Regions from separate parts of the Anaerobacillus sp. QJM3NY_17 genome, predicted to be linked through region 2. Evidence: riboswitches for the same ligand, from Rfam matches in the RefSeq annotation. Region 2 holds a riboswitch; each other region holds the start of a gene.

Region 1 (4,268 bases), 500 kb from region 2:
CCAACGAGCCCAGCCATTGCCGTTGCCCCAATCAGTCCAATTGTCGCAATCGTTAATCCAAGAACGATCGATGAACGAGACTCCCTTACAAGAACATGCCAGATAATGTGTCTGGTTTTTACCCCCATTGCTTCATAGGCTTCTACTACTCCACGATCGACCTCAAGAAGAGCGGACTCCATCAACCTTGCGATATACGGCGCCGTAAAGACAACGAGCGGCACAATCACACCTTTTACTCCAATTGTTGTACCTGCAATCATTTTTGTAAAAGGTAAAATGAAAAACAGTAAAATGATAAATGGAATCGACCTGATCACGTTTATAGCCGCATTTAATATGCGGAAAAGAACTTTATTTTCTAATGCTTTTTCAGGTCTAGTTAAAACAAGTAGCACACCAAGCGGGAGCCCAATCAACACTGAAATCAGTAGTGAGATCCCAACCATTTGAAATGTTTCAATAATCGCGTTCCAAATGTCTGCACCCCAAAGATCAATAAACTCCGATACCTTAGCTGACATGAGCTTCCACCTCCTGAACATAGCCTTCTACTACGACGCCACTTTCCTCTAAAAACGCAACGGCCCGAGCCGTCTCTTCCGCTTCCCCATCTAAATGAACGACTAGCCTACCAAAAGGCTGATCCTTCAGTTGTGTAATGTTCCCTGCTAAAATGGACGGATACACGTCGAACTTCTTACTAACAAGCGCAAGAGCGGGACTACCTGATTTCTCCCCAATAAATGAAAGATTCACGATCTGACCACGCTCTTTCAATCGAGACACAAGCGACTCTGGAAGCTCATCCTGGAATAACGACTGAACAAATCGTTTGGCCGTCGTTGTAGCAGGCTTACTAAAGATATCGATCACTCGCCCCTGTTCAATCACCTTCCCGTTCTCCATCACAGCCACTTCATGACATATTTTCTGGACAACGTGCATTTCATGCGTAATGAGTAAAATCGTGATTCCAAAATCACGATTGATTTGTTCCAATAAAGATAGGATTGATTCTGTCGTATCTGGGTCAAGGGCACTCGTTGCCTCATCGCACAGTAGCACTTCAGGTTCATGAGCAAGCGCACGGGCAATCGCCACACGCTGCTTCTGACCACCTGATAGCTGGGAAGGATAAGCATCCCGCTTATCCGATAACCCAACGATACCTAAATATTTATCAACTCGCGCTTCAATCTCTTTTTTACGAAGACCCGTAAGCTTCAGCGGAATGGCAATGTTTTGATACACAGTGCCTGTTTTCAATAAATTAAAAGACTGAAAAATCATCCCGATGCGCTGTCTTGTTTTTTGAAGCTTTCCAGTAGACAAAGAAGTGAGCTCAATGTCATTGATAAATACCTTTCCATCTGTCGGTCGCTCCAGAAGATTCACCATTCGGACAAGCGTGCTCTTTCCAGCACCACTATAACCGATGACGCCATAGATGCTTCCTTTCTCAACTTCTATGGAAACATCATCAACCGCCTTCGTAATCGTCTCACCGCTTTTATACGTTTTCGTTATATTTTCTAATCGAATCATCGTGCTCACTCCTCTTTCGAATTACCAGGATGCAACAACAGAACCGTTAAATTCGTCCTGGATAAATTGCTTCACTTCATCTGATTGATAATAGTTCACTAGCTTTTGAATACGTTCATCATCTTTGTTCTCTGTTTGTGTTGCAATCACGTTCACCCACGGGGAATCTTCGGGTTCCATTTCAAGAGAATCTTCTTTCGGTACGCGTCCACTTTCCATTGCAAAGTTCGTATTAATTGCTGCAATCGCAAGCTCACCAAGCTGTCTTGGAATTTGTGAAGCTTCTAATGGAACAAATTCGAGATTATAAGGGTTCTTCTCAATATCTTTGATCGTTGCTTTAACACCAACGCCATCTTTCAACTCAATAATGCCAGCTTGCTCAAACAACATTAGCGCTCTAGGTTCACCTGTTGAATGGTTAGGCAAGCCAACTTTGTCGCCTTCTTGCAATTCATCAAGACTCTTATATTTGTCAGAATAAATTCCCATTGGGAAAGTAATCGTAGTTGCTACCTTGGAAAGCTCGAGTCCTCTTTCTTTTACATAATCATTCAAATAAGGTTCATGCTGAAATACGTTCGCATCCAATTCCCCTTCATCAAGGGCTGTATTTGGCATCACATAATCATTAAACGCAATCACTTCAATTTCAAACCCGTCTTCCGCTGCGATTTCCTTCACCTTGTTCATCACATCTTCATGCGGACCAGCCGTTACCCCTACCTTCAGTGGGCCATCTTCTGAATCTCCAGAAGCCTCATTTCCAGAACAACCTGCCAAAAAGACTAAAATAAGTGCACCTAATAAATACAATGATTTCTTCATTTCTCAATCTCCTTTAAAGTTCATATAGTAATGTAAAGCGTTTTAGCGCTAAAATATAAAAGCGCAAAAGTGCTTCGATCTGCTAAAATCCCCTCCCAATAAAAAAACTCCCTCTGTAAAGTACAGAGAGAGTTGTATCATTTCATCATTATCAGCAGCGCTGAACTCTCTCTCATCTTTCAAACGATTGCTCGTCTGCTGGAATTAGCACCTTTCTCACGAACTGAGATGGTTGCTGGGCGTCACAGGGCCAGTCCCTCTGCCACTCTTGATAAGAGTTTTCAATATTATTTAACTATTTTCAATAGTATAGTATCTTTCTCGAAGGGCGTCAAGGGAAGATCTCAAAAAGTGCCTGTCACCGCCCGCTATTTGTCGAAAGATTTCTTATTGTCTTCCTTCTAGGTAATTGTCGAACCAGTTTCCTAGATGCTTAAGTCGTTCCACTCGTAGTTCTGGATGACCGCTTCTTGATAAATTATGATCAGAATCTGGGAATCTTACAAACATCGTTTCCTTCCCACGATGCTTTAAAGCCACATATAACTGTTCTCCTTGCTCTATAGGGCACCTGTAATCATTTTCGCTATGAAGAATTAAAAGTGGGGTTTCGATTTGGTCCACATACTTAAGCGGTGAATGATGCCATAGCTTAGCAGGGTTTTCATCTAAATCACTTCCAACTTCCCACTTTGTGAAAAAGTATCCGATGTCACTAACGCCATAGAAACTCTGCCAATTCGAAATGGAGCGCTGGGTAACCGCTGCTTTGAATCGATCGGTTTTCCCAACAATCCAGTTCGTCATAAAGCCACCGTAGCTTCCTCCCGTCACGAAAAGTTGAGCTTCATCAATAAAGGAATACTTGTTCAAAGCGGCATCAACACCCGCCATCAAATCCTCATAATCACCCCCACCATAATCTCCTCGGCAACCATTCACAAACTCTTGTCCATATCCCTGACTACCACGTGGATTCGTATAAAGGACAACATATCCTTTTGCTGCAAGAAGCTGAAATTCGTGCATAAATGAATTACCATACATCATATGTGGTCCACCGTGAATTTCAAGAATAAGGGGATGTTCCTGATCTTCCTTAAAATCCTTTGGCTTCATGAGCCAGCCCTGAATCTCCAAACCGTCTTTCCCAGCGTATGTAAACATTTCTGGTGTCGAGAGATCCAGGCATTCGAGAACGTCAGCATTTGATTGAGACAAACACAGTTCATTTACCCGATCTCCATGAAACGAAAGCGTATAAATATCGCCAATGTTAAGTGGATCGCTAATTGCAACAGCCGCTTCATTCGCGCCTGGCAAGTAGTGAAATGCATAATGGTGCCTGTCACCACCCGCTATTTGTCGAACCGTGCAATCTTCTCCGACGAAATAAACACCAGTGTTTCCTTCTTTACTAGCAAGGAAATAGAGTCCATCTCCATTTTGGCTCCACATCGCACCAGGAGAAGCGCCTCCCCAGTGCATATCTGAAATCAATACATCCGAACACTCTAAATCAACCTCCTCTGTTAAACAAGTAAACTCTTTCTTCGCTATGTCAACAGTCCAGATTTTATTCAACGTAGCTCCTTCATGCTCAAAGTTATGCCCAATGAATGAGAGCTTCTTCCCATCTGGTGACCAGTTCGGTGTGCTAAAGCTCCCACCCTCACGATTTAACTGATCAGGCTCTGATCCTTCATTCAGACCCTGAATAAAGATGTCGGCTCGCATGTAGGACCCCTGTTCTTCATATCGATCTCTCACATATACAATGGATTGTCCATCCGGTGACCAGTTAGGGCTAGAATGATTAAATGGTGCATCTGTTAGCCATTCTATTCTCTTTTCACCTGAGGTTACCTCGATCAAGACAACTTGCATATGGT
Region 2 (4,268 bases):
GGCCAGTTGAAATTGCACCCTCGCATTTTCATCAAGCAGTCATTGCAGTGGGCGACGAATCCGTTTTAAGCTAAATTTATTAAGTAAAAGTCGGTCATTAAGCCACTCTGACCGACTTTTATTTCATTATGAAAAAAAGTTCAACCTCTCCACTTTCCATAAAGTCGTTCGATCTCTTCCGGACTTGTACGACAGCATCCTCCAATTAACCGCGCTCCTGCTTGAAACCATTCTTTTGATCCATCTACGATCTCATCACACGTTTCATTCCCCTGCCACGTTTTTGAATTCGATTCATAGACTTCTCCAGAGTTTGGATAGACAATAATTGGCTTATCCGTTTGACCAGCTATCTCCTTTACCACTCTTGTCACAAACGATGGAGAAGCACAGTTGATACCAATCGCAGCTATTTGTTCGTTCTCCTCAAAATATCTGGAACATTCTTTTAAAGCAGTACCATCGCTAATTTTTTCTTCATTTTGAATGGTGAATGACAGCCAGGCATGAGTATCAGGAAACTCTTGTATCAATGATCCTAAAACTTTCGCTTCTTGAAAAGATGGAATTGTTTCAAAAGCTACTATATCAGCTCCTGCACTGATCAATGCTTCTATTCTTGGTCGATGAAATGCGATAAGCATCTCATCGCTAACGTGATAATCGCCTCGATACTCAGATCCATCAGCCAGGTATGCGCCATATGGGCCTACGGAAGCGGCAATAAAAGGTTTGGGACGATTCAAATGAGCCTCTCGTTCCCAGAAATCGTCGCGTGCTTTACGGGCAAGAAGGACGGTTTTCTTAATTAGTTCTACTGCTTCCTCTTCATTCAGACCTCGAGATTTCAGCCCCTCGATCGTAGCCTGATAACTTGATGTTATCCCACAGTCAGCCCCTGCTCGAAAATAATCTAAATGAACCTGATAGATGAGCTCTGGATTTTCAAGCAAGACGCGAGCAGACCATAGCGGATCATTTAAGTCGCACCCATATTTTTCAAGCTCTGTCGCAAGAGCCCCGTCCAATATCACAATATTAAAATCTTCTAAAATAGCATTAATAGGATTGTGTTTTTGTAGCATCAATTATCCCCCTTTTCTTTACTCGTTTTGTTAAATAATAACTTCCATAGCACAGCGCAATGAACGGTATTCCACAATAAAGCGCTACTCGCTGGGTAGGATCAAAAGCAATGCCTAACAGTGAAGCAAGACATAGTAAGAAAGCTAGAGCTGGAACAACAGGATAAAAAGGTGTGCGATAACCGAGCTCTTTCAATGAATTTCCTTCTTTTAAGTACCTCTTTCTAAAAAGAAACTGTGAGGCGCTAATACTCATCCATACGACAACAACGGCAAGTCCAGAAATAGAGACTAGAACAACATAAACAGTATCTGGTGCAATAATGCTTGAAAATAACGCAAGTGCTCCACCCACCATACTAAAAATCACAGCGTTAAGAGGGACACCATTTTTGTTGAGCTTAGCAAAAACAGGCGATATCGTTTGCTTGTTCGAAAGTGACCAGAGCATTCTTGATGAAGCATATAACCCTGAGTTTGCAGCCGATAGAATGGCCGTTAGGATAACAAAATTCATAATATCAGCTGCAAATGGAACACCAATTCGTTCGAGCACAGCTACAAATGGACTTTCTAACACTCCTGCTTCCGAAGCGGGTAGAAGAGCTGATAAGATAAAAATTGAACCGACAAAGAATAGAATTAACCGAATTAATGTTGTGCGAATAGCCCTTGGGATGGTTTGTTCAGGATCTGATGTTTCTCCCGCTGCAATACCAATAAGTTCTGTACCAGAAAAAGCAAAATTCACTGCCAGCATCGTCATTAAAATGGCGAATGCCCCATTTGGAAAAATTCCTTCATCTGTAAAGTTCGAGAATAATGAAGCGTTTGTTCCAGAGTCCATTGGAATAAACCCTACGATGGACGCTGCACCTATGATAATAAACAGCACGATCGCCAACACTTTTACTAAAGCAAACCAAAATTCCGTTTCTGCAAAAAATTTAACTGTTAAGACGTTAACAACAAAGATCACCCCTGCAAACAACGCGCTCCATACCCATACGCTGATGAACGGAAACCATCGCTGCATTAACATTCCAGCCGCTGTAAACTCAGACCCTAGCGCTACTGTCCAGGTTAGCCAATACAACCACGCAACCGTATAACCGGTTCCTCCTCCAATATATTTAGCGGCATAGCTATGAAAAGCACCTGTTTCAGGCATATGTACCGAAAGCTCTCCCAAACATAGCATTACAAGGTAAACCACCAATGCTCCAACCAAGTAAGAGAGTATCGTTCCAATAGGACCAGCTTGCTGGATCGTATAACCAGAGCTTAGAAACAACCCTGTACCTATGACCCCTCCTAGTGAGAGCATCACCACATGTCTTGACTTCATTTCCCTTTGAAAACCATGCTTGCTTTCCATCTTATTTCTCCTTACTTTTCCATCCAGAAAACAAAAAAACGCACCCAAAATGAGTGCGTTGCTGACAAAATAAAACCGAGGGCTCTCATCTATCAGGTTTATCACCCGCTGGAGTTAGCACAGTATCCGATGGACCTGTTGCTGAGGTTTCAAAGGGCCAGTCCCTCCACCTCTCTGGATAAGAAAATATATTTTAATAAAAATATCAATTATTCAAGTTATTGTCAATGGCGTTAACTATTTATGTTAACTTAGATAAAAAGTCCTAATTCATTCAAGCATCGATAAATCAACCGTATCTGCCATCTTCTCGTACCCTTCATCATTTGGGTGCAAATGATCTCCAGAATCGTACTTCGAGAGATATTTCGCAGGATCGTTAGGATCTCTCAATGCTTTATCAAAATCAATTACATCATCGAAGGCTCCGCTTGTCCGGATCCATTCGTTAACTTCCTGACGTGTTTTCTCCCCTTCTTCTGTATACATATCGGAATCTTTATATGGTGTTAACGTCCCTCCATAAATATCAAGACCCTTTTCATGAGTTGCTTTAATAATTGCTTTCATTCGATCAATGATTTTCTCTGAATCATATTCAGGATAGTGTCTTAAATCATTTATACCTTCGTGCAATAGAACCGCTTTTATCCCTTCCTGGCTTAAAACATCTCGATCTAATCTAGCTAATGCGTTCTCGCCTTTTCCTTCTTCGCTATTAATTAAATGATTCGCAGATACCCCTGCATTCAAGACAGACATGTTCACTTGAGCTTCTTCTTCATTCATTCGATTGGCAAGATAGTCTGGCCATCTGTTATTCGCATTCATAGTTGAATAATTGCCATTCGCTATTGAACTCCCCATTATGACGAGTGCACCATCTACTGAATTATTTGAAACCACCTCTAATCGATCTAGCCAGAACCAGGCTTCTTCTTTTGAAGTGTATGATGTACCTTCCGCATCCCCAGCATGATTCCCTTCCTCCGACATGTACACCGTTTGGTTTGAACGCTGATGCCATGTTGTAGGTCCAGTCTCACCATCTACTGATAAACTGACAGCAAGATTCTGATCCGCACCAACAGGGAATTCAATCGAATCGCTATACTGCTTTTCACCTGGAGGAATTGTAACGGATTTCTCTCCGTTAAACGTGATAACTTGATCTGTCTCGCCGTCTACGCTCGCACCTTCTTTTGAGACAGCAACCCTTACTTCTTTCATAGATAAAGGTAATGAACCAAATTCATTAGACAGTCGAATACGCATTTGATCTCCATCCATATGGGGACGAAGTATTAAGCGGATTGTTTGATCCTTAAAACCTTCATGCGAGTTTCCATCCTGAGCAGGCGCCTGCATGCTTGCTGTCCAAGATCCGATCCATTCACTCTCTTCTGATGCACCATTATTTGATGAAGGCCATCCTTTAGCACTTACCAAACTGATTGATCCAATGAGTGCAATGATGATAAAGCCAATTCCTATTCGCGTCATTGTTTTCTCGCCTCTCATGTTGTTTTCTATTGAACTTGTGACTTCCAAAGCGCTTCCGTTAAAAAAGCCTTCGCATATTTCCAATAATCTCAGTTGGTCGACCACTCTTTGTTTCCTATTCTTAATTAAGAAGCATACCCTTATTCCTATAGAATGAAGCCGCTTGAGCTTTAACGTAAAAAACATGCAAACAAACTGATATATAGATTACGAACAGTTAAAACGGAAAGAAGATGATAAGATTCGCACATTATAAATTTAAAAATCCGGTCCATAGGAAGATCAACAAAAAAATCCCCTCT
Region 3 (4,268 bases), 1.7 Mb from region 2:
TCTTTTAGTGTTGTTGGAGGAATAGTTCCATGGAACCCATTTTACTTGATATACCAAATAAATTTAGCACTGACCGTTTACATATACGTTCTCCACTACCTGGGGATGGTGCTTCGGTTCATCAATCAATTGATGCCTCGTTAGAAGAGCTTAAACCCTGGATGCCTTTCGCACATATAGATCAAACGGAAGAAGATGTTGAAGCGAATATCCGCGAATCTCACGTAGCGTTTTTAAAGCGGGAGGATCTTCGACTATTACTCTTCCATAAACAGACGGGTGATTTTATCGGTTCCTCAGGGTTACATCGAATAGATTGGAACGTTCGTAAATTTGAAATCGGTTATTGGATTGATTCTAGATACGCTGGTCAAGGCTATATGTCTGAAGCGGTCCAAGGCATTGTAGATTACGCCTTTTCAGAGCTAAACGCTAGAAGGCTAGAAATTCGTTGTAATGCGACAAATTGGTGAAGTCGGCGAATTGCCGAGAAACAATCGTTTCAACTTGAGGCTATTTTACGAAACGACCATGTCTCAATTGATGGCAGTAAACTAACTGATACATGCGTCTATGCTTTAACAAAAAAATAAATTTGGTAAGAATATGCATCTTACTTATGGGAGGAATAAGGTTCTTGCATCAAGAATAAACGAGTAATGAATGATTTTGATGATGGAGGGAAACTATGTGATCGAACGAGCGACGATAGAAGAAAGAGATTTTATTTTGTCGAATTCCATTCAATCTGTTAATGAAGGAACGACAAATCCTGGTATCGTAAAAGAAGAGAAAGCACTTGAAATTGTATCATCCATTCTTGATCGAGGTGGTTACCACCTCATTTATCGCGACGAAGGGGAAATTGCTGGCTGGGTATTACTTGGAGAAAACACGGATTATTTTACAGAAAGCAAGCATGGGTTCATTTATGATGTATTTGTTTTTCCAAAGTTTCGTGGGAAAGGGTATTCTAAGCAGCTCGTTCAAGCGAGTATTGAAAACTTCAAAGAACAGGGATATGAGGAAATTCGTTTGAATGTGTATTCCTCTAACTTCGCGAAATACATTTATAAAGACATTGGATTTCGAGAACTTCAAACGATCATGGTTTATAAATAGTTGTCCAGCTTCTTTTCATTTATTAAAAGAATGTGAAAAACAACTCATAATCAATCATCATGCCCTTGGAACTTGCTACACTATTTTTGCAGGGACTTCCCCGGTTCCTGCCCCCCTTAAAATATAAAGTGTGAGCCCCATGCATTTCCCAGCATGGGGCTTTTCCTTTTCAATCACACAGAAATGAGGGAGAGTATTGGTATATCAATTTAAGTTAATAAGTCAAGAAGAAGTCGAGCGAATTATCTCGTGGGACTATGATGGGGTATACTCATTTTATAATATGGACGAGGATCTTGAAGATCTAAAAGAGTTCCGGGAAGATGCAGCCAGCAATGAAAATTATTGGAGCGTCTACCAAAGGGATCATCTTATTGGTTTTTTTAGTTTTCATGAGCATGAAGACAACCATATAGAAATTGGTCTAGGAATGTCTCCCGATAATGTTGGAAAAGGAGAAGGCTTTTCTTTTTTGGAGGCTGGCCTTCAAAAAGCAGTTGAATTGTATCGTCCAACTTCCTTTGGAATGGCAGTAGCTGAATTTAATAAACGAGCCATAAAAGTGTATCAAAGGGCTGGATTTCAAATCACTCATCTGTTTATGCAACAAACCAATGGGGGAGAATTTCAATTTGTTGAAATGAAGAAAAACCTCGTTTAAAACAATAATTGCAAAATACTAAATAGACCGATAGAATGAATCAAAATTACATTTTTTAATTTCCTTATTGAGAGAGGCGGAGGGACTGGCCCTTTGATGCCCGGCAACCTGATAGACAAGGTGCCAAATCCAGCAGAGTCTATGCTCTGAGAGATAAGGAAGAGCTCTGAAGCGAACTCTTCCTTATTAGTTAGGAAGAGTTTTTTAGACGATTCAATAAATGAGAGACGGGTTGTGAAGGATTTGAAAAAAGCTGACCGTATTCGCAAAATGAAAGTTCCAGATGCAAGTGAAATGTATGGTGATCGTCTGCCACCGGGGCAAGTACTTACAGAAAGGTTCCCTATTCTACATGAAGGTGATGTACCTGTGTATGAGATGTCGACATGGAACCTAAGTGTATTTGGAGAAATTGATAAGGAAGTGATCATTTCCTATAGCGACATACTTGCCTTACCACAGAAGAAAGTAAAGTGTGATATTCACTGTGTCACAAGGTGGTCTAGGTTTGATAATACTTTTGAAGGGGTTTTGATTAAGGATTTTATGAACGCATATGGGATAGTACCGAAAACGAACCATGTTATGCTACATGGTGACTATAACTATACAACGAATATTCACCTCACTGACTTAATGAGAGATAATGTTATTCTTGCCCACTCAGTCGATGGAGAGAAATTAACGGCAAAACACGGATGGCCTCTCAGGTTAGTTGTACCGCATCTTTACTTCTGGAAAAGTATTAAATGGATCAGAGGTATAGAATTTATCAATGAAGACAAACCTGGTTTTTGGGAACAAAACGGATTTCATAACCATGCCGATCCATTTAAAGAAGAAAGGTTTTCTGGAGAGGATTTGGGACTACCAGAAGATGAATGGGAGAAAAAAGAGTTTGATTAATTTTTCTTGAAAAAGCGGGCGTGATTAACACATATAGAATTGATTGAGGAAAAGGTAGTTTATTATCACATTCTAAATATCATCATATCTATAAAAAATAGTTAAAACTTGAAAGTCAGCAGAACCTTAGTATGTGTGGGTTTTGCTGACTTTTTATTCTCTCGTAATTAAAAAAAGAGAAGAATTTTAAAAAAGAATGATCTAAATGGATCTTCTCTCCGTTAGCTAAGTGTAAATCAAAATTAAGGGGAGTGGATTTGAAAATGAATACGAACAAGAATATAAAAAAGAAAGTGATCGATTGGAAAAAGGGACTATTAGTTGTTCCGCTTAGCTTTTCACTTTTAATACCAACAGCTGGAGCATTTGCCTCTGACCACGACCAGCAAATGGACAAGCCTACAGTAGAAACACCAGGTGCTGATCTTCGTGCTGATCTTGGCCATTTACTAAGTGAGCATGCTTATCTTGCAGTAGAAACAATGAGAAAAGGAGCTGAAGGTTCTGCAGATTTTGAAGCTTCTGCTGGTGCCTTAAGTGAAAACACGGAAGACCTTACAGCTGCGATTACATCCGTTTATGGTGAAGAAGCAGGAGCTGAATTTAATGAAATTTGGAGCAATCATATCGGTTTCTTCGTTGACTATGTGAAAGCAACAGGTAATGAAGATGAAGATGCAAAACAAAAAGCTTTAGATAGCTTAGATGGTTATAAAGAAGATTTCTCTAATTTCTTGGAAAATGCAACAGGAGAACGACTTCAAGCTGAAACATTGTCTGAAGGACTTCAAGCTCACATTAATCAGTTGATTGGTTCATTTGATAGCTATGTAGCAGGTGATTATGAGATGGCCTACGAGAAAGAAAGTGAAGCGATTGCTCACATGCAAATGGTGGCTAAAGGATTCTCTGGTGCCATTACTGATCAGTTCCCAGACAAGTTCGAGAACACAAAAGCCGTAACACCAGCATCTGATCTTCGTGCAACATTAGGTCATTTATTATCTGAACATGCTGGTCTTGCAATGATGACAATGCAGAACGGAATCGACGGATCAGAAGACTTTGATGCATCTGCAGCTGCACTAAGCGAGAATACGGATGATCTAGCTGCTGCGATAACTTCTGTATATGGTGAAGAAGCAGGAAATCAATTTAAAGAAATGTGGTCTGGACATATCGGTAACTTTGTAGAATATGTTCAAGCGACAGGAGCTGAAGATGAGGCGGCTCAAGAAAAAGCACTAAAAGCGCTGGAAGACTATCGTGCAGACTTCTCAAGTTTTCTTGAAACAGCAACTGAAGGTAGATTAGAAGCGGGACCATTATCTGAAGGTTTACAAATGCATGTGAATCAATTAATATCTGCGTTTGATAGCTACACTACGGAAGACTACGATGCAGCTTATGATTCGGTTCGTGAAGCTTATGCTCATATGTATAAGCCGGCAAAGGGACTTTCTGGTGCTTTCGTAAACCAATTCCCGGACAAATTCGCTATGGAAGCTATGCCAACTGATATGCCTAAAACAGGTATGGGTGGTACAGCTGAACAGCAAATGCCAATCGAATGGATTGT

Evidence for each region. Region 2 has a riboswitch for S-adenosylmethionine ahead of mmuP (S-methylmethionine permease). Riboswitches for the same ligand answer to the same signal wherever they lie in the genome.
Region 1: linked by a shared signal. The riboswitch ahead of AC0VYV_RS19450 (MetQ/NlpA family ABC transporter substrate-binding protein) and the one ahead of mmuP (S-methylmethionine permease) in region 2 are both predicted to bind S-adenosylmethionine.
Region 3: linked by a shared signal. The riboswitch ahead of AC0VYV_RS13555 (sulfite oxidase-like oxidoreductase) and the one ahead of mmuP (S-methylmethionine permease) in region 2 are both predicted to bind S-adenosylmethionine.

Annotation. Positions count from the first base shown of each region.
Region 1 covers NZ_CM149685.1:3,776,137-3,780,404, forward strand. The annotation lists gene AC0VYV_RS19440 (methionine ABC transporter permease) at 1-524, opposite strand, end outside; gene AC0VYV_RS19445 (methionine ABC transporter ATP-binding protein) at 514-1,548, opposite strand; gene AC0VYV_RS19450 (MetQ/NlpA family ABC transporter substrate-binding protein) at 1,570-2,376, opposite strand; SAM riboswitch class I at 2,546-2,654, opposite strand; gene AC0VYV_RS19455 (alpha/beta hydrolase family protein) at 2,764-4,268, opposite strand, start outside.
Region 2 covers NZ_CM149685.1:4,271,660-4,275,927, forward strand. The annotation lists gene AC0VYV_RS21845 (3-ketoacyl-ACP reductase) at 1-69, shown strand, start outside; gene mmuM (homocysteine S-methyltransferase) at 141-1,085, opposite strand; gene mmuP (S-methylmethionine permease) at 1,060-2,463, opposite strand; SAM riboswitch class I at 2,546-2,648, opposite strand; gene AC0VYV_RS21860 (SGNH/GDSL hydrolase family protein) at 2,734-3,966, opposite strand.
Region 3 covers NZ_CM149685.1:2,581,272-2,585,539, reverse strand. The annotation lists partial or broken gene AC0VYV_RS13570 (GNAT family N-acetyltransferase) at 30-593, shown strand; gene AC0VYV_RS13565 (GNAT family N-acetyltransferase) at 691-1,122, shown strand; gene AC0VYV_RS13560 (GNAT family N-acetyltransferase) at 1,319-1,783, shown strand; SAM riboswitch class I at 1,845-1,943, shown strand; gene AC0VYV_RS13555 (sulfite oxidase-like oxidoreductase) at 2,027-2,689, shown strand; gene AC0VYV_RS13550 (copper amine oxidase) at 2,986-4,268, shown strand, end outside.